Regions from separate parts of the Microbacterium sp. PAMC21962 genome, predicted to be linked through region 2. Evidence: predicted binding sites of a transcription regulator. Region 2 holds the regulator's gene; the other holds the start of a gene.

Region 1 (12,136 bases), 380 kb from region 2:
GCGAGATATTCGAGCGTGTCGCGCTCTCGACGTGCTCGACGGCCCATCACACGACCCCCGCGACGTTCGTCAATTCGGTGTCAGGGAACTCCTGACATACGATTGACCAGAACGCGGCATCGTCCGCGGCGCGCTCAGCCTGGTCGGCTACCAACCAGAAGGTTAGGGGTTCGAGTCCCTTCGGGCGCACACTGTGTTGAGACAGTAACGAAGAAGGCCCGCGGCATGCCGCGGGCCTTCTTCGTTGACGCCGTCGATGACGACGCTCGTGCATGAAGAACTGTGACGGCGACGGCCCCGGACGCCGCCATCGCGCCTACCGTGTGAGGGTGACCACCTCCTCCGCCCCGTCCACCGCACGCCCCGCCGGCATCGATCCGCGCGGCCCGCGGTTCGCGGCATCCGTCACCGCCGCCCTGCTTCTGGTCGGCACCTTCCTCGCCCTCGTCGGCTCCTCCACGGCCACGACGGCGACGACGCCCGGGGAGCGCGTCACCGATCCGGCGTTCCTGCTCCTGCTGGTCGTCGACCTGCTGTTCGTGTGGGGCTTCGCGGCTCCCCGCACCGCGCCGTGGGGCGCGCTGTACCGGGTCGCGATCCGGCCGCGCCTGCGGCCGCCGGTTGACCTCGAAGACCCGCGTCCGCCGCGGTTCGCGCAGGTCGTCGGTTTCATCGTCGTGACGGTCGGGCTCGTGCTGCACATCGCCGGCGTCGCGTGGGCGCTGCCGATCGCTGCAGCCGCCGCGTTCATCGCAGCCTTCCTCAACGCCGCCTTCGGCCTGTGCCTGGGCTGCCTGCTGTACCTCGCGCTGGCCCGCGCCGGGGTGTTCCGCCCGCGCGGCGGCCTGCTCGGCGCCTGAGCTGAGCCTCAGACGGGGCGGACCCGCAGCCACACGAAGCCGTGGGGGCGGAGGGCGACGCCCTCGTCGAGGTCGACCTCGACGTCGTGCACCGGGTCGAACGCGGTCCGTTCGAAACCCGACAGGGTCAGCGGGTCGATGGTGACCTCGGCATCCCCCACGTTCGCCAGCACCAGCATGCGCGTCTCGGCGCCCGGCCGCTGGTAGCCGACGACGGCGGCGTGCGGGGTGTGGAAGGGGAGGAGGGCGTTGCCGGCGAGCTCCGGCGACTGCCGGCGCACGGAGATGAGCTTCGTGAGGCGGTGGAAGACGCGGCCGGCGGCCGTGGTGTCGTCGCCGCGGTGGGCGTACGCGTCGCGGGGACGGTTGCCGCGGTGCACCCACCGGGTGTCGCCGTGGCGCACCGGGTCGTCGGCGTAGGTGTAGTCGTTGAGCTGCGCGACCTCGTCGCCGAGATACAGCAGCGGGATGCCGCCGGTCGACAGCGCCAGGGCGTGGGCGAGGACGACCCGGTCCTCGCCACCGGGATCGCCCGCCTCGATGCCCGCGAGCGACGCGGTGGTCCCGGTCACCCGGGCATCCCCCGTGGCGGGGTTCTCCTGGAAGGCGACGCCGCGCGCGAAGGTGCCCTCGTGGCGTCCGGTGTAGAAGCGGTTGAGGAACTGCCGGTGCGCGTAGCCGTCGATGCCGAGCTCCGCGGCATCCTCGTCGGCGAAGGTCCACCCGATGTCGTCGTGGCTGCGCACGTAGTTCACCCACGCCGTGCCCGGCGCCAGGGCGTGGCGGCGATCCAGCGCCTGCTGCAGCAGCCGTCCGTCGCGGGTGGCCAGCGCCTCCCACGTCAGCGCCATCTGCAGCGGGTTGTACGACAGCTCGCACTCGTGGGGCGAGATGTAGCTGACGACCTCGTCGGGGTGGACGATCGCCTCCGACTTGAACACCATGCCTGGAGCGGCCATCGCCAGCACCGCGTTGAACGCCTGCAGCAGCAGGTGCGCTTCGGGCAGCGACTCGCACGAGGTGCCGAGCCGCTTCCAGATGAAGGCGACGGCGTCCATGCGCAGCACCTCGACGCCCTGGTTCGCGAGGAAGAGCATCTCACCCGCCATCGCCCGGAAGACGGCGGGGTTCGCGTAGTTGAGGTCCCACTGGTAGTGGTAGAACGTCGACCAGATCCAGCGGCCGTCCTCCAGCGGCACGAACGAGCCACGGTGGTCGTCGGGGAAGATCTCCCGCGTCGTGCGCTCGTACGCGTCGGGCATCTCACGGTCGGGGAAGATCAGGTAGAAGTCGGCGTACTCGGGGTCGCCGGCGACGGCCTTGCGTGCCCACTCGTGCTCGTCGCTGGTGTGGTTGAAGATGAAGTCCAGCACGAGCGAGATGCCCGCCAGCCGCAGATCGGCCGCCAGCTCGGTGAGCTGCTGCATCGTGCCCAGGCTCGGGTTGACGCGCCGGTAGCTCGAGACCGCGTAGCCGCCGTCGTTGTCGCCGTCGGGGGCGTCGAACAGCGGCATGAGGTGCAGATAGGTCAGTCCTAGCTCGCGGAAGTACGGGATCTGGTCGCGGATGCCGGCGAGGTTGCCGGCGTAGCGGTCGACGTAGCAGACGCCGCCCAGCATCCGCTCGGACTGGAACCACTCGGGGTCGGCCTCGCGCTGCGCGTCGCGCACCTTCAGGTCGAGCGGGCGTGCGTTCCACGACGCGGATGCCGCGGCCACGGTCGCCGCGAGCTGTTCCTGGCCGTCGGCGCGATCGCCGTACAGACGGGTGAAGAGCTCGTGCAGGCGGGGGAACTGGGCATCGACGCGGGAGAGGAACCCCTCGTCGACGCGTCCGGCGCCCTCGCAGGCCTCGAGCGCGGCGCGGAGGTCGACCTCCGGCCTCGTCAGTGCGGTCATGGTGCCCCCTCCGAGTTCTCAGCGTAACCGGCGCGTAGGCTCGGAGCGTGAGTGCGTACGTCTCGGCGTTCGAGTTGTTCTCCATCGGGGTGGGCCCCTCGAGCTCCCACACGGTGGGTCCGCTGCGCGCGGCCCGCGACTTCGCGCGCCGCGCGGCCGATCGCGCCGCCGCGACGGGAGCCGGGATCGTCCGGGTCGAGTGCGCGCTGTACGGCTCCCTCGGCGCCACCGGCATCGGTCACGGCACACCCGACGCCGTCGTGGCGGGGCTGCAGGGCCACGAGCCCGAGACGGTCGATCCGGCTCTCGTGCGCGGCGCGTGGTCGGGATGGACGGACGGGGCGGACCTGCTGCTCGACGGACGTCTCGCCGTCGCGTTCGCGCGCGCCGACATCGTGCTCGCCCCGCGCACGCGCCTTCCCGGTCACCCGAACGCGATGACGCTGGTCGCGCGGGATGCCGCGGGAGCGGCGGTGTGCGAGGACACCTATTACTCGATCGGCGGCGGGTTCATCCGCCGCCAGGGCGAGGAGGCGGCCGTGTCCGCGGCATCCTCGCCCCTGCCCTTCTCCACGGCGGCGCAGCTGCTGGACGTCTGCGACGAGTACGGTCTGACGATCGCGGAGGTCGCCCGACGCAACGAGGAGGCGCTGCGATCCGAGGAGGAGGTCGCCGCCGGCCTCGACGCGATCTGGGACGCGATGGCCGCGTGCGTCGACGCGGGGCTGCACGCCGAGGGCGTGCTCCCCGGCATGCTCAAGGTGAAGCGGCGCGCCGGAGCGATCCGGGCGCAGCTGGAGGAGGTCGCCGCCTCCGGGCGGGAGCTGCCCGGGGAATGGCTGGGCGCGTTCGCCCTCGCCGTCAACGAGGAGAACGCCGCGGGCGGACGGGTCGTGACGGCGCCGACCAACGGTGCGGCCGGCATCCTGCCCGCCGTCGCGATGTACTGGTGGCGCTTCCTCGCCGACTCGGGGATCGGCGCCGCGAACGCCGTCACCCCGTACGGGGAGCTGGTCGGCTCGGCGCTGCTCGGCCTGCACGGCGAGGCCGATCCCGCGCCGGAGGCGGTCGTGGCCTCGGCCGAGGCGCTCGCCGAGGCGAACCGGCGCCGCGGCATCCGTCGGTTCCTGCTGACGGCGACGGCGCTGGGCTCGCTGTTCAAGGCGAACGCGTCGATCTCGGGTGCGGAGGGCGGATGCCAGGCCGAGGTCGGCTCGGCGTGTGCGATGGCGGCCGGCGGGCTGACGGCCGTGATGGGCGGGACGAACCGTCAGATCGAGAACGCCGCGGAGATCGCGATGGAGCATCATCTGGGCCTCACCTGCGACCCCGTCGGCGGGCTCGTCCAGATCCCCTGCATCGAGCGCAACGCCATCGCGGCCTCCACCGCCGTGACGGCGGCGCGTCTCGCGCTGCGCGGCGACGGCACCCACTACGTGCCGCTGGACGCCGTCGTCGAGACGATGCGCCAGACCGGCATCGACATGTCGACGAAGTACAAGGAGACGAGCGAGGGCGGTCTCGCCGTCAACGTCGTGGAGTGCTGAGCACCGGCTCGCAGCCGCGGTTCGGTTGGCGCTCGCGCCGCAAACCGCGCTGCCATTTCTGGCGAACGGGCCCACCGAGCGGCCGGTCACGCAGGCGCGGCGCGGCGCGCGAGGGCGGCGCGCACCAGTGCCGCGCCGAAGGACGGATCCTGACGGATGTGCGCGGAGGTCAGGCGTACGACGTCCCAGCCGAGGTTCGCGTAGTCGGCGTACTTCTGGAGGTCCCGCGCCCACTGGCGACGCGAGGTGCGGTGGTGATCACCCTCGATCTCGACGGCGACCTGGTGAGCCCGGAACGCGCCGTCGCTGATGCCGAGCAATCGCCCGTCCGAGGTGCGCACCTCGACGTCGAGCTCGGGCTCCGGCAGGCCGGTCCCGATGAGCGACAGTCGCCAGTCGGTCTCGAGCGGCGACATGCTGCCCGTGCGCAGCAGGGGGAGTGCTGCCCGGAGCTTCCCGATTCCCTGTCGGCGTCCTGCGGCGACGGCCGCACCCAGGTTCTCGGGCCTGGCGAGCTGGCGTTCGGGCACACGCCGCCCCCATCCGTCGCGGGGCACGCGGATGATCGCGTCGCCGATGACCACCAGATCGCGTGTCGAGTGCTCACGGGCGAGCATCGCCCAGGTGGAGCCGAGCGTCGCGACGGGAATTCCGGCCCGGACCGTGGAGTGGACGAGCATCGGCGCGACCTGCACGGCGGCGATGCCCGTCCGCCGGAGCGCACGGTGCGGCGCAGGCACGGCGACGTCGAGGTCGCCGGATGCCGCGGCATCCGCGTCGAGGAGGGGGAGTCCGTGGATCGCGAGCGCCGTCGTTCCGATGTAGAACGCGTGGGGCGGAAGCACCAGCACGTGCGCGCGGACGCGACGCAGGATGGCGCGCCGCGCGATCTCGTCCGGGGCGTCCTCGCCGAGCGTCGCCGCGTCGTCTGCCTCACGCCGGAGGCGGACTCCGCGGAAGGGTGCGTCCAGGTCGCGCGCCGCGAGTCGTCCGCGGGCGACGCCCGCCGCCGCCGCATCGGCGGCGGTGAAGACCTGGGGCAGAGTCGACGGAAGCGGGCGTGGTGGGCGCGGCATCCCCTCAGCGTGGGCGCATTCGCTGCCGTCGCGCGCCGCGCCGCGAGGCCCCGTGGAGAACGTGCGCGGGTGCGCCGTCTGGGGAGGAGGAGGGCGCTGCCCGGCGAGTTGGCGCCGACGCCGGAAACGGTGGCGTGGTTTCCGGCTCGTGCGTCAACTGAGCCCGGGCAGGTGGGAGGGTTCGCTGTGCGTGAACCGTTGGCACTCTCCTGGGGTGAGTGCTAATCTGAAGTTAGTTGAGTCGATGAGGCTCAACTTTCAGAACTCACAGAGCCATACACGAACAGGAGAGAACAATGGCCACGTATGACCCGTTCCGTGACCTCGACCGCATCGCGTCGGGCCTCTTCGACACGCGCCGCGGACCGCGCCGGATGCCGATGGACCTCTACCGCGACGGCGACCACTACGTGCTGAGCGCCGACCTGCCGGGCATCGATCCGGGCTCGGTCGACATCGACGTGGACGGCCAGCTGCTGACGATCCGCGCCGAGCGCACCCTCACCGAGGGCGAGGGAGTGAAGTGGATCACGCGCGAGCGCGAGACCGCGAGCTTCCTGCGCCAGCTCAACCTCGGCCAGGGCATCGACACCGACGGCATCGCCGCGACCTACAGCAACGGCGTGCTCACCGTGACGATCCCCGTGAGCGAGAAGGCCAAGCCACGCAAGGTCCAGGTCGTCGCCGACGGCGGCGCGCCCACGATCCAGGCCCACGCGTCGGCACAGGAGCCGCAGCCCGTCGAGCCGTGACCGTCGGCGCCCCGCGCCACCGCCCGAACCGCCCCGCGTCCGCCTCGGACCGGGGCGGTTCGCGTCGACAGCGCTAGTGTCGAAGCACCCGACCCGGAACGTCAGCAAGGATGCCGATGCCCGACCTCCCCGCCGCGCACGAGCGCGAGCTCACCGCACCCGTCTCCCTCACGCGCCCCGACGGCCGGCTGAACCCGGCCGCGATCGGGTTCAGCCGGACGCCCCTCGTCGACACCGACGGCATCGGCCGGGGGCGCGGCCGGTTCGTGCGATCGTGGGGTCGCAACAAGCGGTGGGAGTACTGGAACGTCATCACGCCCACGCACATCGTGTCGCTGACCGTGTCGTCGCTCGACTACGCCGCGGTCCACGAAGTGTGGATCCGCGACCGTGCCACCGGACGCACGTGGTCCCGCAACGCCACCGTCCTGCCCTCGCGCGAGGTGTCGCTGCCCGGCTCGCTCGGCACGGGCATCACGATCGCCCGTCATCGCGACTTCGCGGCGACCATCGCGCCCGCCGAGCGCGGGCAGCTCTGGCGGCTGCACGCGGAGATCCCCGCCGCGTCGTTCGACATCACCGTGACCCGGCCGCCCGGCCATGACCTGCTCGCCGTCGTGGTGCCGTGGTCGTCCCGACGCTTCCAGTACACCGTGAAGGACGTCGCGCTGCCGGCATCCGGCACGCTCACCCTCGACGGGATCGATCACGACGTGCCGGCCGGGTCGTGGGCGGTCCTGGATCACGGGCGGGGCCGCTGGCCGTACGACGTCGCGTGGAACTGGGGCGCCGGGTCGGGTCTGCTCGCCGACGGCCGGACGTTCGGCATCCAGGTGGGCGGGCGCTGGACCGATGGGACGGGGGCGACCGAGAACGGCGTGGTCGTCGACGGCGTGCTGCACAAGATCTCCGTCCCCGTCGCCTGGGACTACGACCTCGCCACGCCGCTGCGTCCGTGGCGGGTGCGCGGCGGCGGTCTCGACGCGGTGTTCGAGCCCGCGTTCGACAAGCGGTCGGCGACCAGCCTCGGGGTCGTCGCCTCGCGCACCGACCAGTGCTTCGGCCGGTGGTCGGGACGCGTCGCCGTGGAGGGCGGGGTCATCGACTTCGACGGCATCGAGGGCTTCGCCGAGGATGTCCGCAATCGCTGGTAGAGCTGAACACGAGGCGGAGGCACCGCCGGAAGGGAAACGGATGTCGTTTCAGGCATATCTCGACAACATCGAGGACAAGACCGGGCTCACCCCGCGCCAGTTCGTGGAGCAGGCGACGCAGAAGGGCTTCGGCCCCGGCACGAAGGCCGGGGAGATCGTCGCGTGGCTCGCCGACGAGTACGGCCTCGGCCGCGGGCATGCGATGGCTCTCGTGCACGTGATCACGAAGGGCCCGAAGATCGCGTCGACCCACGTGGGCACCGCGTCGACCCACAGCGATGCGAGCGACACGCTGTGGCTGGACGGCAAGGCCACGAACCCCGCGCGCGCCTCCTGAGGCGGATAATGCCCCCATGACGAGCATTCCCGAGGTGTCGTCCGCCCCGGCCGCAGCGTCGGCCCCGGCCGTGGTCGTCCGCGGCCTCGTGGTGCGGCGCGGACGCGACGCGGTGTTCGACGGGCTCGACCTCGACATCGCCGCGGGGCGGATCACGGGGCTGCTCGGGCCGAGCGGCAGCGGCAAGACGACGCTCATGCGTGCGATCGTCGGGGTGCAACGCCTCGCGGCGGGCACGGTGACGGTGCTCGGCGCGCCCGCCGGATCGCGGCCGCTGCGCCACCGCGTGGCGTATGACAGTCAGGGGGCGTCGGTCTACGACGATCTCACCGTCGCCCAGAACCTGGAGTACTTCGCGGCGGTCCTCGGCGCGACGCGCGGCGACGTCTCGCGCGTCCTCGACGACGTCGGGCTGCGGCCGCAGCAGCGCCGGCTGGTGGGCTCCCTTTCCGGAGGCCAGCGCGGACGCGTCTCGCTCGCGGTCGCGATGCTCGGCGCGCCCGACCTCCTCGTGCTCGACGAGCCGACCGTGGGCCTGGACCCGCTGCTGCGCGAGACGCTGTGGGGCATCTTCCGTTCCCTCGCGGATGCCGGTGCCACGCTGCTCGTGTCGAGCCACGTGATGGACGAGGCGTTGCGCTGCGACGAGATCGTGCTGCTGCGGGAGGGGCGGGTGCTGGCGCACTCCACGCCGGAGCGGTTCCTCGCGGCGACCGGGACCACCGATCCCGACGCGGCGTTCCTCGCGCTCGTGCGCGCGACGGGCGACGGGGGGATGCCGTGAACGCGCGCCGTGTGGACGCGACGACGGCGCGCGTCCTGCGCCAGCTGCGCCACGATCCCCGCTCGATCGTGCTCATGCTGGCCGCCCCGGCGCTGCTCGTCGGACTGTTCGCCTGGATCTTCTCCGACCGAGAGGGGGTCTTCGCGCAGTTCGGCGGCGGCATCCTGGCGGTCTTCCCGTTCATCGTGATGTTCCTGGTCACCTCGATCACGACGCTGCGCGAGCGTCGCGGCGGCACGCTGGAACGGTTGATGACGACGCCGATCGCCAAAGCCGACGTCATCCTCGGCTACGCGCTCGCCTTCGGGCTCGTGGCGCTCGTGCAGGCCGTCGTCACGGTCGCCTTCGCCGTCGTGGTGTGCGGGCTGGAGGTGGACGGCGAGATCTGGCAGCTCGGCGTGGTCGCGGTGGTGGACGCCCTGATGGGGACGGCGTTCGGCCTGCTCGCCAGCGCGTTCGCGCGCACGGAGTTCCAGGCCGTGCAGTTCATGCCCGTGCTCGTCTTCCCGCAGCTGCTGCTGGGCGGCCTCTTCCTGCCGCGCGATCAGATGCCCGACGTGCTGCGCGCCGTCAGCGACGTGCTGCCGCTGAGCTACGCGATCGACGCCGTCGCCGCCGTGAGCGCGGGCGACGACGGATGGGACCTCTGGGCGCCGGTGCTCGTGGTCGCCGGGGTCGCGATACTGTGCCTCGCGCTCGCCGCCCTCACCCTGCGGCGGCGCACCCCCTGAGCCGCACCTGGGCCCCCTGAGCCCCCCTGAGCCCCCCTGATCCCTCTGGGCCCTAGGCGCCGCGCAGTTTGCTCGTGAGTCGCTGGAGCTGCTCGAGCTCGGCGTCGCTGAGCACCGACATCCGCTCGGCGATGGAGCGGCCGTGGACCGTCGCGACGCGGCGGAACGCGGCGACGCCCTTGTCGGTCGCCCGGACGATGGCGCCCCGCCCGTCGTGCGGATCGGTGCACTTGCTGATGAGATCGCGCGCGACCATCCGGTCGACGAGACGGGAGACACTCGGCTGGCTGATCAGCATGTTCGCGGTGACGTCGCGCAGCCGGGCGGCGTTGTCGTCGCCGCGCACCACGGTGAGCAGCACGTCGTACTCGGCCTGCGTCAGATCGTCCTCGCCGAAGTCATCGCTGATCTCGCGGAGCACTTCGTGCTGCGCGCGGAAGAGGCTCTCCCACGCGGCGACGGCGAGGCGGCGGTCGGTCATGGCGTCCACTGTAGTGCGCGGGCCGGGCACCGCCGCCTAGGGTGGAGCGCATGGGGCATCGGCGACGCGGACGGGCGCTGCTCGTCGGGATCGGATCGGCTCTCGCGGCCCTGCTGCTCGTGGGTCCGGCGGCGCCGGCGTCGGCGACCTCCGCGGCGGGTCCGCTCTCGGCATCCGCGCCCGCCCTGCGCCCGGCGAGCGCCGATGATTTCTCGTTCTCGTCGATGACCGCGGACTACACGCTGACCCGCGCCGATGACGGGACGAGCCGCCTCGAGGTGGTCGAGACGCTGGTCGCGCAGTTCCCGGATGCCGATCAGAACCACGGCATCCGTCGGTCGCTGCCGACCACCTACAACGGGCAGCCGCTGCACCCGGAACTCGTGTCCGTGACCGACGAGAACGGCGCGCCGCGCCCGAGCGAGATCGACAGCGAGGACGGCGCCTTCTCGATCGTGTCGCGCGCGGACGGGTTCCTGCGCGGGACGCAGACGTTCGTGCTGACCTACACGCTCGAGAACGTCACGTGGGTCTTCCCGGACTCCGGTCTGGAGTTCTACTGGGACGTCAACGGCGTCGACTGGCCGCAGGTGTTCGGCACCGTGACGGCGCGGCTGCACCTGGGGTCCGAGCTCGCTCCCGCCCTCACGGGCCGGATGGCCTGCTATCAGGGGGTGCAGAACTCCTCGACGCCGTGTACGTCGATCGCCGCGTCGCCGGATGCCGGCGGTGGCACGATCGTGACGGCGGTCGCGGACGACGTGCAGCCGAACGAGACGCTGACGGTGGCGGTCGGTTTCACGGACGGCACCTTCTCGACCTACGACACCGGCTACCTGGCCTCGCCGTTCGGGTGGGGGCAGGCGGTCGCCGGGCTCCTCGCCGTCGCCGGCGGCGTGCTGGGCGTGCGGGCGCGACGCCGGCAGCTCGCGGACGAGCCGGGGCGGCCGACGATCATCGCCGAGTACGACCCGCCCAAGATCGTCGATGCGCTCGAGAGCGCGGTGCTGCTCGGCGAGACGTCGAAGGCGATCCCCGCCGAGGTGCTGGAGCAGGCCGTGCGCGGCTCGATCCGGATCCTCGACACGGACGGCGGCTGGTTCGGCAAGGACAAGCTGGCGGCGGAGCTCGTCGACCCGTCGAAGGCGGACGGCGACGGCAGGATGCTCCTCGACGGACTGTTCCCGGACGGCGTGCCGGGGGAGCAGTACCGGTTCGGCAAGCAGGACACCCGCCTGTCGAAGGTGGCCCAGAAGATCCTCGCCGCGGCGGAGACCGAGCTCGGCGCCCGAGGGCTGCGTCGACAGGTGCCCGCGCGGGCGCGCTGGCTTCCGATCCTGCTGGCGGTCGTCGGTGCGGGGGCCGCGATGGGCCTCGGTTTCGTGGCGCTGGGCTCGTACGTGCAGCCCGCCGTGCCGTGGACGGTGCTGGGAGTCAGCGTCGCGATCGCGGTCGTCGTGATCGCGATGTGCTCCCGCAAGCCGCTGACCGCCCTGGGCGCCGAGACGCGCGATCACCTCAAGGGGCTCGAGGAGTTCATCCGCTGGGCCGAGGCCGATCGCATCCGCATGCTGCAGTCGCCCTCCGGCGCGGAACGGGCGCCGGTGGACGTGGACGACCCGCGACAGAAGCTGGTGCTGTACGAGAAGCTGCTGCCCTACGCCGTCGTGTTCGGTCAGGAGAAGGAGTGGTCGGCGCAGCTCGCGGTGCTCTACACGGCTGTCGGCGCGACGGGTCCGTACTGGTACTACGGCTCGGGGGCTTTCGATGCGTCGGCGTTCTCGTCGGGCATCGGCTCGCTCTCCAGTGCGGCGATGTCGTCGTCATCGACGTCGGGAGGATCGGGCGGGGGAGGCTCGGCGGGTGGGGGCGGAGGCGGCGGCGGGGGCGGCGGCGTCTGAGGCGGTCGCTCGCCGCGGCGGTCAGGCGAACTGGCCGTCAGCGCCGCCGAGGATGGCATGGAGGGTGGCGAGGTCGATCTCGTCGCGGTCTCCGTCGACGTGTTCGTGGAGCGTGAACGGCAGTCCGAGGTCGGTGAGGTAGTCGATCGTCTTCTCCAGACGGGGGACCACGTCGATGTGGGCGTTGCCGAAGAGGGCGGCGGTGAACAGCGGCTGCCGGCCCTGGATGCTGCGCCGGAGCTCGACCGTGGAACGCCCGGTGATGCGGTAGAGCGCCTGCAGGATCGCGCTCGGCAGGTCGGGTGTGCCGTCGAGGGTGAGCGAGATCGCGGTGTCGGTCATGGTGCCATTCCATCACGGGCGCGCGGGCGGGCTGTGCCGGCGGCGCGGGCTCGGGCGGGCTCGGGCGGGTGGCGGGTGCGTCAGAACGGCGCGGGCTCGAAGGCGAGCGAGCGCGCGGGGCGATCGTCGTAGGTGCGCCCGGCCGGGCTGGTCCACTGGAGGGTGCCGTCCGGCCGCTGCCGGACCCGCCACGCGGAATGGTGTTTGAGGGTGTGGTGGCGACGGCACAGGTGGGCGAGGTTCGCCACCGTCGTCGGACCGTCGTGCTCTCGG
Region 2 (12,136 bases):
GGATGTGGCCGCCGCGCTCGCCGTCGTCGCGCAGGGCGAGACCCCGCTGCTGCTGGACGCGGACGGCCCCGAGCCGCGCCGCGAGCGTGCGGACCGCGGCGACCGCGGCGACCGTCCCGTCCGTGACGGTGACCGCGGTGATCGCGGCGACCGGCCCCGGCGTGAGCGCAGCGGCGGTCCCACCGCCACGTACCGCATCGAGGTCGGGCGCCGTCACAAGGTCGAGCCGCGCCAGATCGTCGGTGCGCTCGCGAACGAGGGCGGCCTGCGTCGCGAGGACTTCGGCGCGATTCAGATCCGTCCCGACTTCTCGCTCGTGGAGCTGCCCGCCGACCTCCCCCGCGACACGCTCCAGCGGCTCGAGGGCACGCGGATCAGCGGCCGCCTCATCGAGATCAAGCCCGACCGGTTCCAGCGCTCCGCCAAGCGTCCGGACCGCGGCGAGCGTGTCGACCGCGGCGAGCGGCGCCCGCGCCGCGACTGAGCGCGGCTCGGCATCTATCGGCGCGGGAGCCGCGTTTCGACTCGCTGCGCTCGCTCAGCGACCGGGCGGCGTGATCAGCGGGCGGGCGGACGCACGGGGATCAGCAGTGCCAGCCCCACGAGCAGCACGGCGACGAGCCCGAGCACGCCCCAGTACTGATCGCCTCCGAGCGTGACGAAGACGCCGAACATCATCGGGGCGAGGAAGACGGCGGCGCGGCCGGTCGTCGCATAGAGGCCGAACACCTCTCCCTCGCGACCGGTGGGGATGCTGCGGGCCAGGAACGTACGCGACGCGGACTGGGCGGGCCCGACGAACATCGCCATCGCGAGACCGAGGCCCCAGAACACGGCAGGCCCTCCGTCGTGGAGCACGAAGATCAGGATGCCGCCGACCACGAGCGCGACGAGCGAGACGATCATGACCGGCTTCGGTCCGAACCGGTCGTCGAAGAAGCCCGACGCCATGGTCACGATGCCCGCCACGACGTTGGCGGCGATGGCGAAGATGAGCACGTCCGCGGCGGTGAGCCCGAATGTGCCGGTCGCCAGCACTCCGACGAAGGTGAAGACTCCCGTGAGTCCGTCGCGGAAGATCGCGCTGGCGAGGAGGAACCAGACGGTCGGACGGCTCTCGCGCCACAGCGAGGCGACCGTTCCGAAGAGCACCCGGTAGGAGGCGAAGAAGCCGATGCGCGCCGCGCCGGGCGTGGACGGCGTGTTCTCCGGCACCGCGAACAGCAGGGGGAGGGCCGACAGAGCGAACCAGATCGCGGCGAGGAGCATCGACACGCGCACGGCCATGCCGTCGGCCCCCGTGACGCCGAACAGTCCTACGTCGGGCTTGATGAGCCCGAAGTAGAGCACGAGCAGCAGCACGATGCCCCCCAGGTAGCCCATCCCCCAGCCGAAGCCGGAGACCTTGCCCACCGTGCGCGGCGTGGAGATCTGGGAGAGCATCGCGTTGTAGTTCACGCTCGCCAGCTCGTAGAAGATGGTGCCGACCGCGAGCAGCGTGAGCCCGAACCACAGGTAGGCGGTGTCTTCGCGGACGAAGATCATCAGCGCCAGCATGAGCACGACGACGCCCGTGTTGATGGCGAGCCACCGCTTGCGGTGCGCCGAGGCGTCCGAGCGTTGTCCTGTGATCGGCGCCGTGATGAGCACCACCAGGCCGGCGAGGGTGAGGGCCAGCGAAAGGGCTTGCGACGTGCTCGCCGCGTCACCGAAGGCGCTGCCGGTGAGGTACACGGTGAACACGAACGAGGTGGCGACGGCGTTGATCGAGGCCGATCCCCAGTCCCACAGCCCCCACGCGAGCACGGCGCCACGACCGGTCGAGCGGGCGAGGGGTGCCGGCGGGGCGGGCTGGTCGGGCAGTGACATGTTCGTCACGGTATGTCCCTTCGGTGAACACCGGGTGGCGCGTCATCGCGCGTGCAGGTCACGTTACTCCCGGCATCCGTCACGAAAGTTGAGCCGATTCATATCAACTTGGGTTTGACAGCCGTGGATGCCGGGGCTATCGTGGAACACATCGAAGTTGAGCCGGTAGGACTCAACCCCGCAGACTTCCTCAGATCCGTTTCACGAAAGGGAACACAATGGCACGTGCAGTGGGTATCGACCTCGGGACGACGAACTCCGTCGTCTCCGTCCTCGAGGGCGGCGAGCCGAAGGTCATCGCCAACGCCGAGGGCTTCCGCACGACCCCGTCGGTCGTGGCCTTCACCAAGGACGGCGAGGTGCTCGTCGGCGAGACCGCCAAGCGCCAGGCCGTCACCAACGTCGACCGCACGCTCTCGTCGGTCAAGCGGCACATGGGCACCGACTGGAAGACCCAGTCGATCGACGGCAAGCAGTACACCCCGCAGGAGATCTCCGCGCGCATCCTCCAGAAGCTCAAGCGCGACGCCGAGGAGTACCTGGGCGACAGCGTCACCGACGCCGTCATCACCGTCCCCGCGTACTTCAACGACGCCGAGCGTCAGGCGACGAAGGATGCCGGTGAGATCGCGGGCCTCAACGTCCTGCGCATCATCAACGAGCCCACCGCCGCCGCTCTCGCCTACGGCCTGGACAAGGGCAAGGAGGACGAGCTCATCCTCGTCTTCGACCTCGGTGGCGGCACGTTCGACGTGTCCCTGCTCGAGGTGGGCAAGGACGACGACTTCTCCACGATCCAGGTGCGCGCCACCGCCGGTGACAACCGCCTCGGCGGCGACGACTGGGACCAGCGCGTCGTCGACTACCTCATCAAGCAGTTCAAGGACACCACCGGCGTCGACGTCTCGGGCGACAAGATCGCGCTGCAGCGTCTGAAGGAGGCGGCCGAGCAGGCCAAGAAGGAGCTGTCGAGCTCGACGAGCACCTCCATCAACCTGCCCTACCTGTCGCTGACGGACTCGGGCCCCGTGTCGCTGTCGGAGACCCTCACCCGTGCCAAGTTCGAGGACCTCACCAAGGACCTCCTCGACCGCACGAAGAAGCCGTTCAATGACGTCATCGCCGAGGCCGGCATCAAGGTCGGCGACATCGACCACGTCGTGCTCGTCGGCGGATCGACCCGCATGCCGCAGGTCACTGAGCTGGTCAAGCAGCTCACCGGCGGCAAGGAGCCCAACAAGGGCGTCAACCCGGACGAGGTCGTCGCCGTCGGCGCCGCCCTGCAGGCCGGTGTCCTCAAGGGTGAGCGCAAGGACGTGCTGCTCATCGACGTCACCCCCCTGAGCCTCGGCATCGAGACCAAGGGCGGCATCATGACCAAGCTCATCGAGCGCAACACGGCCATCCCGACCAAGCGCAGCGAGACCTTCACGACCGCCGACGACAACCAGCCGTCGGTCGCGATCCAGGTCTTCCAGGGCGAGCGCGACTTCACCCGCGACAACAAGCCGCTGGGCACGTTCGAGCTGACCGGCATCGCGCCGGCTCCCCGCGGCATCCCGCAGATCGAGGTCACCTTCGACATCGACGCCAACGGCATCGTCCACGTGTCCGCGAAGGACAAGGGCACCGGCAAGGAGCAGTCGATGACGATCACCGGCGGCTCGTCGCTGCCCAAGGACGACATCGAGCGCATGGTGCGCGAGGCCGAGGAGCACGCCGCCGAGGACAAGAAGCGCCGCGAGGCCGCCGAGGTCCGCAACCAGGCCGAGACCCTCTCGTACTCGATCGAGAAGCTCATCAAGGACAACGGGGACAAGCTCCCCGCCGAGGTGAAGACCTCCGTCCAGGCCGACGTCGACGCGCTGAAGACCGCGCTCGCCGGTGACGACGAGGATGCCGTGAAGAACGCGTTCGACAAGCTCAACGCGTCGCAGCAGCAGCTCGGCGAGGCCATCTACGCCTCGGCGCAGGCGGCGGGCGAGCAGGGCGACCCCACGGTGGCCGACCCGGGCAACGGCAGCGTGCCGAACCCCGAGGAGGACGTGATCGACGCCGAGGTCGTCGACGACGAGGACGAGAAGAAGTAAGAGAATCGAGCCATGACGAACAAGGACTTCGAAGAGCCGATCGACGAAGTCCCCGGTGACGAGGGGTCGGAGGCGCACGCCTCCGGCCCCGACTCGCAGGGGGCCGCGGATGACGGCGACGCGCTGACCGTCGACGACATCCTCGACACGGCGCAGACGGACGAGGCCGCGGTGGCGGAGGCATCCCCCGAGGACCGCGACCTGCTGCTGGATCTCAAGCGGGTGCAGGCCGAGTACGCCAACTACCGGCGGCGCACCGAGGAGCAGCGCGAGGTGGAGATCGCCCGCGCGAAGGGCTCGGTCGCCAAGGGACTGCTGCCGGTGCTCGACGACCTCGACCGTGCCGAGAAGCACGGCGATCTGGTCGAGGGCTCGCCGCTGCTGGCGATCGCCGAGAAGCTGCGCGCCGTCGTCGCCCGCCTCGGGGTGGAGACCTACGGCGTCGCCGGCGAGGCCTTCGACCCGCAGCAGCACGAGGCGATCTTCCACGCCCCGAACCCCGGCGGGGTCGAGGACGGCACCATCCTCGATGTCGTCGAGGTCGGCTACCGCCTGGGCACGATCGAACTGCGACCGGCCAAGGTCGTCGTCGCCGGTTCCGCCGACTGACGGGAGGAGGTGTCCATGGCCAGTCAGGATTGGTTCGACAAGGACTTCTACAAGGTCTTGGGCGTCTCCAAGGACGTGTCCGAGGCCGACCTGAAGAAGGCGTACCGCAAGCTCGCGCGCACCTACCACCCGGACTCCACGCAGGGAGACCCGGCGAAAGAGGCGAAGTTCAAGGAGATGAGCGAGGCGTACGCCGTGCTCTCCGACAAGGCCCAGCGCGAGGAGTACGACCAGATCCGCGCGATGGGCGCCGGAGGCGCACGCTTCCAGGCGCCCGGCGCGGGTGCCGGCGGGTTCGAGGACGTCTTCAGCCGTTTCGGCCAGTCGCGCGGATCGGCGCAGTCGGCCGACTTCGACGACCTGTTCTCGATGTTCGGCCAGGGCGGCGGCTTCGGCTCGGGACGCTTCGGTCAGTCGACCGGCGGATTCCGCGGCTACGGCGGTCCGCAGCGCGGCGCCGACGTCACCGCGCGCACCACGCTGGACTTCCAGACCGCCGTCAAGGGCGAGACCATCACGCTCGCCGGCGAGGACGGCAAGCCGTTCAAGGTGAAGATCCCGGCTGGGGTCTCCGACGGCCAGAAGATCCGGCTGCGCGGACGCGGACGGCCGTCGCCCGACGGCGGCGAGGCGGGCGATGTCGTCGTGAGCGTCACCGTGCGGCCGCATCCCGTGTTCACGCGTGACGGGCTCAACCTGCGCGTGACCGTCCCGGTGACCTTCACGGAGGCGGCGCTGGGGGCGACGATCGAGGTGCCGACGCTCGGCGGCGATCCCGTCAAGCTCCGCGTCGCGCCCGGCACCCCGTCGGGTCGCGTGCTGCGGGTCAAGGGCCGAGGTGTCCACACCGCGAAGGGCACGGGCGATCTGCTCGCCGAGGTCCAGGTCGCCGTCCCGGCGCACCTGGACGACCAGGCGAAGGAGGCGCTGGAGCGCTTCCACGAGCTGGAGCCGAAGGAGAATCCGCGCGCCGACCTCATGGCCAAGGCCCGGGAGTGACGATGAGCGACGAGCAGCCCGACGAGGAGGCCCCGATCTTCGCGATCGCCGTCGCCGCCGAGCTCGCCGGCATGCACCCGCAGACCCTCCGCCAGTACGACCGGCTGGGCCTGGTGGTCCCCGGCCGCACCCAGGGCGGGTCGCGGCGCTACTCGCTGCGTCACGTCAAGCAGCTGCGCGAGGTGGCCGCGCTCTCGGCCGAGGGCATGAGCCTGCCGGCCATCTCGCGGCTGATCGAGCTCGAGAACGAGGCGCGCGGCCTGCGCCGTCGCGTCGCCGAGCTGGAGCAGCGGCTGCAGGAGGAGCTCGCCCGTCGCTCCCGCGTCTTCGCGGCGGGGGCGACGGGGTCGGTCGTGACCCTCCGCCACGGCACGCGCGTGCGCCGGGCGACGGAAGTCGTCCTGTGGCGACCGCTGCCCGCGGCGGACGCCGATCCCGAGCAGTAGCGGCGACTAGACGGTGCGGGTGCCCACGGCGTCGACGAAGGCGCCGTAGTCGGTGCGGGAGAGCGCCGCGTATCCGTACGCCCACTCCACGATGGACTCTGCGGCGGCCCGCCCCGCACCCAGGTAGCCGACCACGCGCGCCGCGTTCGGGGATTGGCCGTGGGCGCGCGCCAGCACCGTGGCGCACGCCTGGGCGTAGAGCCGGAAGGGCGCGTCCTCGAGCGTCTCCGCGTCGATCCCGCCCTTCATGTCGCGGAACTGGCGCACGTAGTAGTCGGTGCTCGCGCCGCGGAAGTGGCCGAGGAACGGGTCGGACGAGCCCTGCAGGATCCGCTGCAGGGCGACGACCCGGCCGCCCTGCCCGTGGCTCGCCACGAACGAGGCGAGCTCGGCGCGCTGCGCGGCGCCCCCGTACTCCTCGAGCACGCTGCGGCCGGCCTCCTTCACCTGCATGAGCAGGGCGGCCCCGTCGCCGTCGACGAACACGGCCACGTAGCAGCGCGTGCCCACGCTGCCCACGCCGACGACGCGACGCACGACATCCGACAGTGAGTAGTGCGACAGGACGAGCTGCACGTCGGCGCGGGTCGTCGCGATGTACTGGGCCAGGGAGGCATCCACCGCGGCGACGATCTCGTCGGTGACGTGGGTCATCGTCGGCGGCTGTTCCACGAAGCGCAGCCGGCCGTCGGGATCGAGGGCGGTCATCTTGCGCACGGCCTTGTCGCCGGTGCGCTTCTCGGCGTCCGCGATCGCCGCACGCAGCACCTTCCGCGACGCCTTGTCGCCGCCGATCAGGCCGCCCGCGGCGTCGAAGTGCTGGTAGAACCGCGCGAGCGGCGTCGTGGTGTCGCCGACGGCGAGGGCCCGCGCGTAGCGCACGACCGCGGCGCGCGCGGCATCCGCGGTGACGGCATCGTCGCGTCCGGTCGCCTGACCGGCGACGACGATGCTGGCGACCAGGCGCTTGAGGTCCCACTCCCAGCTGGCCCACGCCGACTCGTCGAAGTCGTTGAGATCGAACACGAGCGTGCGCTGGGGCGAGGCGTAGAAGCCGAAGTTGGCGACGTGGGCGTCGCCGCACGACGCGACGAGGATGCCGCTGGTCGGCCCCGCCGCGAGGTCGTCCGCCATGAGCGCCGCGGTGCCGCGATAGAACGCGAACGGGCTGGCCGACATGCGCTCGTCGCGCAGCGGCACGAGTTCCGGGACGCGAGCGGCGTTCTGGGCGGAGAGGATGCCGAGGGGGTCGCGCCGGCGCGCCGGCAGTTCGGCCAGCATCCTCCGAGGGAAGCGTCGGCGCTCGCGGCGGCCTTCCTCGTGCGCGCTCTGCCGGCTCGTGGGCGCTGTCCAGGAAGCGAGGGTCATGCGCTCATGATGGCATCGAATCGTCGGCGTCCCCCGGCGTCGAGCCGCGGGCGGCGTCGAGCGCGCGTTCGTGCTGGAGACGCTGGCCCACCCGGTGCATCTGGTCGGTGAGCGCGGAGATCACCGTGGCGCTCGTGACACCCAGCACGATGAGCCCTCCCATCATGAGCCCCACGGCGATCGTCCGACCGAGCGGTGTCACCGGGACGAAGTCGCCGTAGCCGACCGTCGCCAGGGTCGAGAAGCCCCACCAGATCGCATCGCCCAGGTTGACGATGTTCGCGTGGGCGTCCTGCCGCTCGGCGAGCCACACGAGCGTCGACGCCGTGAACACGAACAGCAGCGTGAAGATCGAGACGAGGATCACCAGGCGCAGCCGCTGCCGCGAGGCGCTGGCGCGGAACCACGGCAGCCGCCACAGGTAGGCGAGGATCACGAACGGACGCAGGTAGACGATCACCAGCGCGACCGCTTCGAACCATCGTGTGCGCAGGAACTCCCGCGGCGACCCGCAGATCGCGAGGCGCACCACGATGTCGGCGATGAACACGATCCACAGGACGCCGATCAGTCCCACCAGGAGGTTCTGCTGGTGCACGGTCAGCTTCGTGTCCGCCAGGCTCCAGACCCACGCCGCGAAGAACACCAGCGACAGGGCGAACATCGGCCAGGCCGTCCGGTCCTCCCATCGCAGCACACGCGGCGACAGCGGCCGCCGGCGGCGCTTCCTCTCGCTCATGCGGCCACCCTAGCGGCCGTCTGCAGGGGCGTCAGCGCGCGTCGCCCAGGTCGAACAGCTCGAGCTGCCGCAGCCGCACCGACTGGCGGGCGCGCACCCGGAGGAAGCGGGCGCGCACCGGCTCGGCGAAGCGGAACGGGGTGGTCCGGTCGGGGGCCAGGGCCGTCGGTGCGGTCACCGCGACGGGCCGCCACGACATGGCATCCTCGCTCGCCTCCCACTGCAGCGCATCGGCCTCGACCGCGCCGACCGCGGTCACCGTCGCATCGGTCGCGACGGTCGTCGCCGGGAACGCCCACCCGGCCCACGCCCCGGTGCGCAGACGCACGCCGCGGTCGCCGCGCGCCGCGCCGTCGTCGAAGAGTCGTCCGGCGAACCAGACCCCGCGGGAGCGGAGGGCGCGCGCGGCGGTGCCCGTGAGATCACGGTGCCAGGGCGCGGCCGGCGGCGTCGGCGCCGTCCAGAGCGCTCCCTCCGGGACCTCGCCGACATCCAGCTCCAGCTCGACGTCGCCCGCGAGCACCTCGACCGGCAGCGTCGGCGCGCCGAGCGGCATCCCGTTCACCCGTGCCGAGCGCAGCACGTGGGCGTCCGGACCGCTCCGCCGCGTGCGGATGCGCAGGCGCGAGCCGTCGGAGCGCGCCACGGAGATGTCGTCGAAGAGCGGCGAGCCGATGACGAGCGCGCCCGAGGCGGGGTCGAGCGGGTAGAGGCCGAGCGCCGCCCAGAGCCACCACGCGCTCATCTCGCCGTTGTCCTCGTCGCCCGGGAAGCCCTGGCCGATGTGGCCGCCGGTGAACAGCCGCCGCGCGAGTCCGTGCGCCACCCCGCCCGCCCGCCAGGGCTCGTCGCTCGCGGTGTACATGTACGGGATGTGGTGCGCGGGCTGGTTCGAGACGGCGCACATCCCGCTGCGCAGCGCCCGGGCCTCGCGCTGCTCGTGGATGACCTGGTGGTAGGAGCCGGCGTGGGCCCGGTCGGCCGTCTCCGGCTCCGCGAACAGCCGATCGAGGTGGGTGCGCAGTCCCCGCGGTCCGCCGTACAGCTGCGCCAGCCCCGCCGGATCGTGCACCGCGCTGACCGACATGCCCCACGCGTTCGTCTCGACGTAGTCCCCGCCCCAGACGCGCGGATCGAATCGCCCGCCCGGGAACGCGCCGTCGGCGTCCCGCCCCCGGAAGAAGCCCACGGCGGGGTCGAAGAGCTGCCGGTAGGAGAGCGAGCGGTTGGCGAGCCAGCGGGCGAGGGCGTCGTAGCGGGATGCCGACGGCTCCGGGGTCCGCGCCGCGAGCCGCCGGGCGAGCCGGGCGAGCGCGGCATCGCTGATCGCGTTCTCCACGCTCCAGCTCATGCCCTCGTGCGTGTCGCGGGGGATGTAGCCGAGGAAGCGGCCGCGGCCGATGCCCTTGCGTCCGCGGCGGGCATCCGGTGCGCGCTCCCCGGCGTTGCGCCACCCCGAGGCGAACGCCGCCTCCGCATCGTCCAGCAGCCCCCAGCGCTCGCCGTCCGCGAGGATCTGATCGCTGGAGGTGCCGACCATCGCGTCGACGTATCCGGGCGCCGACCACCGCGGCATCCACCCGGTGCGCCGCTGCTGCTCGAGGATGCCGTCCAGCAGTCGTCGCGCCCCGTCCGGGTCGACGAGCGAGAACAGCGGCCAGGCGGTGCGGTAGGTGTCCCAGTAGCCGTTGTTGACGGCGAGGCGTCCCGCCACGACCGGCGCGCCGGTCGCCTCGGCCGAATGCGGGCCGGACGGGACGAACGGGTCGGCGTACACCGGTGCGGGCTGCTCCGCCGTGCCCGCGTTCTCGTGGGCCGCGTTCGGATACAGGTGCAGCCGGTACAGCGCCGAGGCCAGCTGCGCGCGGGAGTCGTCGTGCGCGAGCCCGCGGAACGGGCGCTCGGATGCCGGCAGGTCGGGGATCCGCACGCGATCGACGACGGTGTTCCAGGCGGCGTGGGTGCGCTCGCGCAGCTGATCGAAGGAGAGGTGCTCCGGCGCCTCCAGCGCGAGGGAGCGGCGAGCCTGTTCCAGCGAGACGAACGAGATCGCGATGCGCAGCTCCAGCTCGCCGCGGCCCGCGACGAAGCCGGCCCGGTCGCCGCGTCCGTCGTCGTCGAGGCGGCCCGCCCGCCCGGATGTCGTCCGCACGACGCCCACGAAGAACGTCCGGCCGCCGTTGCCCCACTCGGCATCGCCCTCGCCGACCCAGCCGTGCACGGCGTCCGCCGTCGCGGTCAGGGCGCCGTGGCGACCCGGCTGGTCGATCACGAGTCCGACGTCCCCATCGGTGCGCGGCGCGCGCACCCGGAAGAGCCCCACGTGGTCGGTCGCCGTCGCCTCCACGCGGAGGCCGCCGTCGAGGCTCGCCGTCCACACATGCGGGTGCGCGCGCTCCGAGCCCGGCGCGATCCATCGGCGCCGGTGGGTCGGGGCGGAGGCGGGGGAACCGTCGAACGGCATCACCTGGAGCACCCCGCGGTCGCCGATCCACGGACTCGGCTGGTGGGAGAACTGCACCGCCTCCAGACGTCGTCCCGCATCGTCGTCGTGCACGAAGGGGCGGTAGGGCCAGCGCTGGTCGCGGGCATCGGTGGCCGGGACGAGGAAGGTGAACCCGTGCGGGACGGCGACGGCCGGGATCGTGTTCCCCCGCGAGAACCGGTCGCCCGCGTGCGAACCACGACGCGTGTCGACGCGTTCGGCGGGGGAACGGTCCCCGTGCGGCATCCGCTCGACGCGCACCTCGACGTAGCCGCTGACCTCGTCGACGCCGGTCAGGCCCGGCGCGCCGAGAACCACCTCGACCGCCGCCGTACGTCCGGCGAACGGCGCCAGGCCGACACTGTCGGCATTCCACTGCTCGGGCAGGCTCCACCGGGCCGCGAACTGCGCCTCCGCGGCGATCGGGAAGTCGTATCGATCACGCACACGGGGGTCATCGCTCAGCCGGTCCTCGCCGCTGCGGGCGTCGACGGCCACCGCCAGTGCGGCCCACGGGGCGTGCACGGCGGCATCCCCGTCGGTGTAGAAGGCCCAGTGCAGCACGGTGTCGTCCGTGCACGCGACCTCCTCGAGTCCCGGCACCACCACGGCGACGACGCCGTCGGCCGGACGGAACCGGTAGCGGAACACCGTGCCGCCCAGCACCCCCGTGTGCGGGCGCGAGGACGGCGGGTCGGCCGGCCCGTCCGCCGGCTCCAGCGCGATCATGCCGGGTCGATGCGGAGCACCGTGGCGCTCTCGCCGACCGACAGGTCGTCCACGACGCGCAGCGACCGCGCGAGGTCGTCGACGGCGGGCACCACCGTGCCGAACCGCTCGCGGTCTCCGCCGGTCGCCGTGACGGTGACCAGGTGCGTGCCCGTGTCCCACGTGTAGGTCGCGAACGGCGGCGGCGTCGTGCCCCCCTCGCGCGTCGGGGGCGTCGGCATGACGAGCCGCTCGCCGACGCCGAGGTAGGTGCCGCGGAAGCTCTCGGTGTCGTCGTACTCGATCGGCATCATCGCCCGTGCGGTGCGCAGTTGGGGCGTCAGCTGCTGGATCTGCGCCATGACGACCACGAGCTCGGGATCGGACTTCCACACCCAGACGAGCACGCGTCCGGCCGCCTTGCGCATCAGGGCGGGGGCGGCCTGGCTCATCGCCCAGGCCGCGAACCCGCCGCCGGGCCGGGGCTGCGCGCCGACGGCCGCGTTCGCCTGGCCGAGCAGCATGCGGATCGCCTTCTTGCGGGCGCGACGCCCGGAGAAGCCGAAGGAGTCGGTCACGGCGACCCAGCGAGCAGGGTCCGCATCCGCGGTGAGTCGAGCCATGGCACCACGTTACGCGGCGCGGCTCCTCCCGGGCCAGAGAAGGCCCTCGGGTAGACTCGACGGCGGTGGCTCCGCGATCCGCGGTCTCGCCGCCGCCGCACAGATAGGCCCCGCACCCCGTGACCGAATCCGCGACACCCGACGACCCGACCCCCCTGCATCGGCCGCTCACGATCGTCATCGCCGCCGACACCTTCAGC

What was found. The regulator HspR, encoded in region 2, represses chaperone genes until heat shock. The targets are predictions, from matches to a motif close to AAGTTGAGTCNNNNNGACTCAACTT.
Region 1: the regulator HspR is predicted to act here: its motif matches at 5,615-5,639, upstream of KY498_RS08780 (Hsp20/alpha crystallin family protein).

What each region holds. Positions count from the first base shown of each region.
Region 1 covers NZ_CP080381.1:1,818,803-1,830,938, reverse strand. The annotation lists gene KY498_RS08805 (hypothetical protein) at 1-95, shown strand, start outside; gene KY498_RS08800 (DUF4395 family protein) at 330-860, shown strand; gene KY498_RS08795 (alpha-amylase family protein) at 869-2,758, opposite strand; gene KY498_RS08790 (L-serine ammonia-lyase, iron-sulfur-dependent, subunit alpha) at 2,806-4,305, shown strand; gene KY498_RS08785 (hypothetical protein) at 4,392-5,381, opposite strand; gene KY498_RS08780 (Hsp20/alpha crystallin family protein) at 5,678-6,133, shown strand; gene KY498_RS08775 (DUF2804 domain-containing protein) at 6,250-7,287, shown strand; gene KY498_RS08770 (DUF4287 domain-containing protein) at 7,328-7,624, shown strand; gene KY498_RS08765 (ABC transporter ATP-binding protein) at 7,641-8,408, shown strand; gene KY498_RS08760 (ABC transporter permease) at 8,405-9,139, shown strand; gene KY498_RS08755 (MarR family winged helix-turn-helix transcriptional regulator) at 9,192-9,620, opposite strand; gene KY498_RS08750 (DUF2207 domain-containing protein) at 9,671-11,521, shown strand; gene KY498_RS08745 (hypothetical protein) at 11,543-11,863, opposite strand; gene KY498_RS08740 (HNH endonuclease signature motif containing protein) at 11,944-12,136, opposite strand, start outside.
Region 2 covers NZ_CP080381.1:2,203,638-2,215,773, reverse strand. The annotation lists gene KY498_RS10610 (DEAD/DEAH box helicase) at 1-484, shown strand, start outside; gene KY498_RS10605 (MFS transporter) at 559-1,869, opposite strand; gene dnaK (molecular chaperone DnaK) at 2,088-3,959, shown strand; gene KY498_RS10595 (nucleotide exchange factor GrpE) at 3,972-4,568, shown strand; gene KY498_RS10590 (DnaJ C-terminal domain-containing protein) at 4,584-5,567, shown strand; gene KY498_RS10585 (heat shock protein transcriptional repressor HspR) at 5,570-6,013, shown strand; gene KY498_RS10580 (DUF2252 domain-containing protein) at 6,020-7,381, opposite strand; gene KY498_RS10575 (potassium channel family protein) at 7,386-8,120, opposite strand; gene KY498_RS10570 (GH92 family glycosyl hydrolase) at 8,152-11,334, opposite strand; gene KY498_RS10565 (hypothetical protein) at 11,331-11,936, opposite strand; gene KY498_RS10560 (glycosyltransferase) at 12,056-12,136, shown strand, end outside.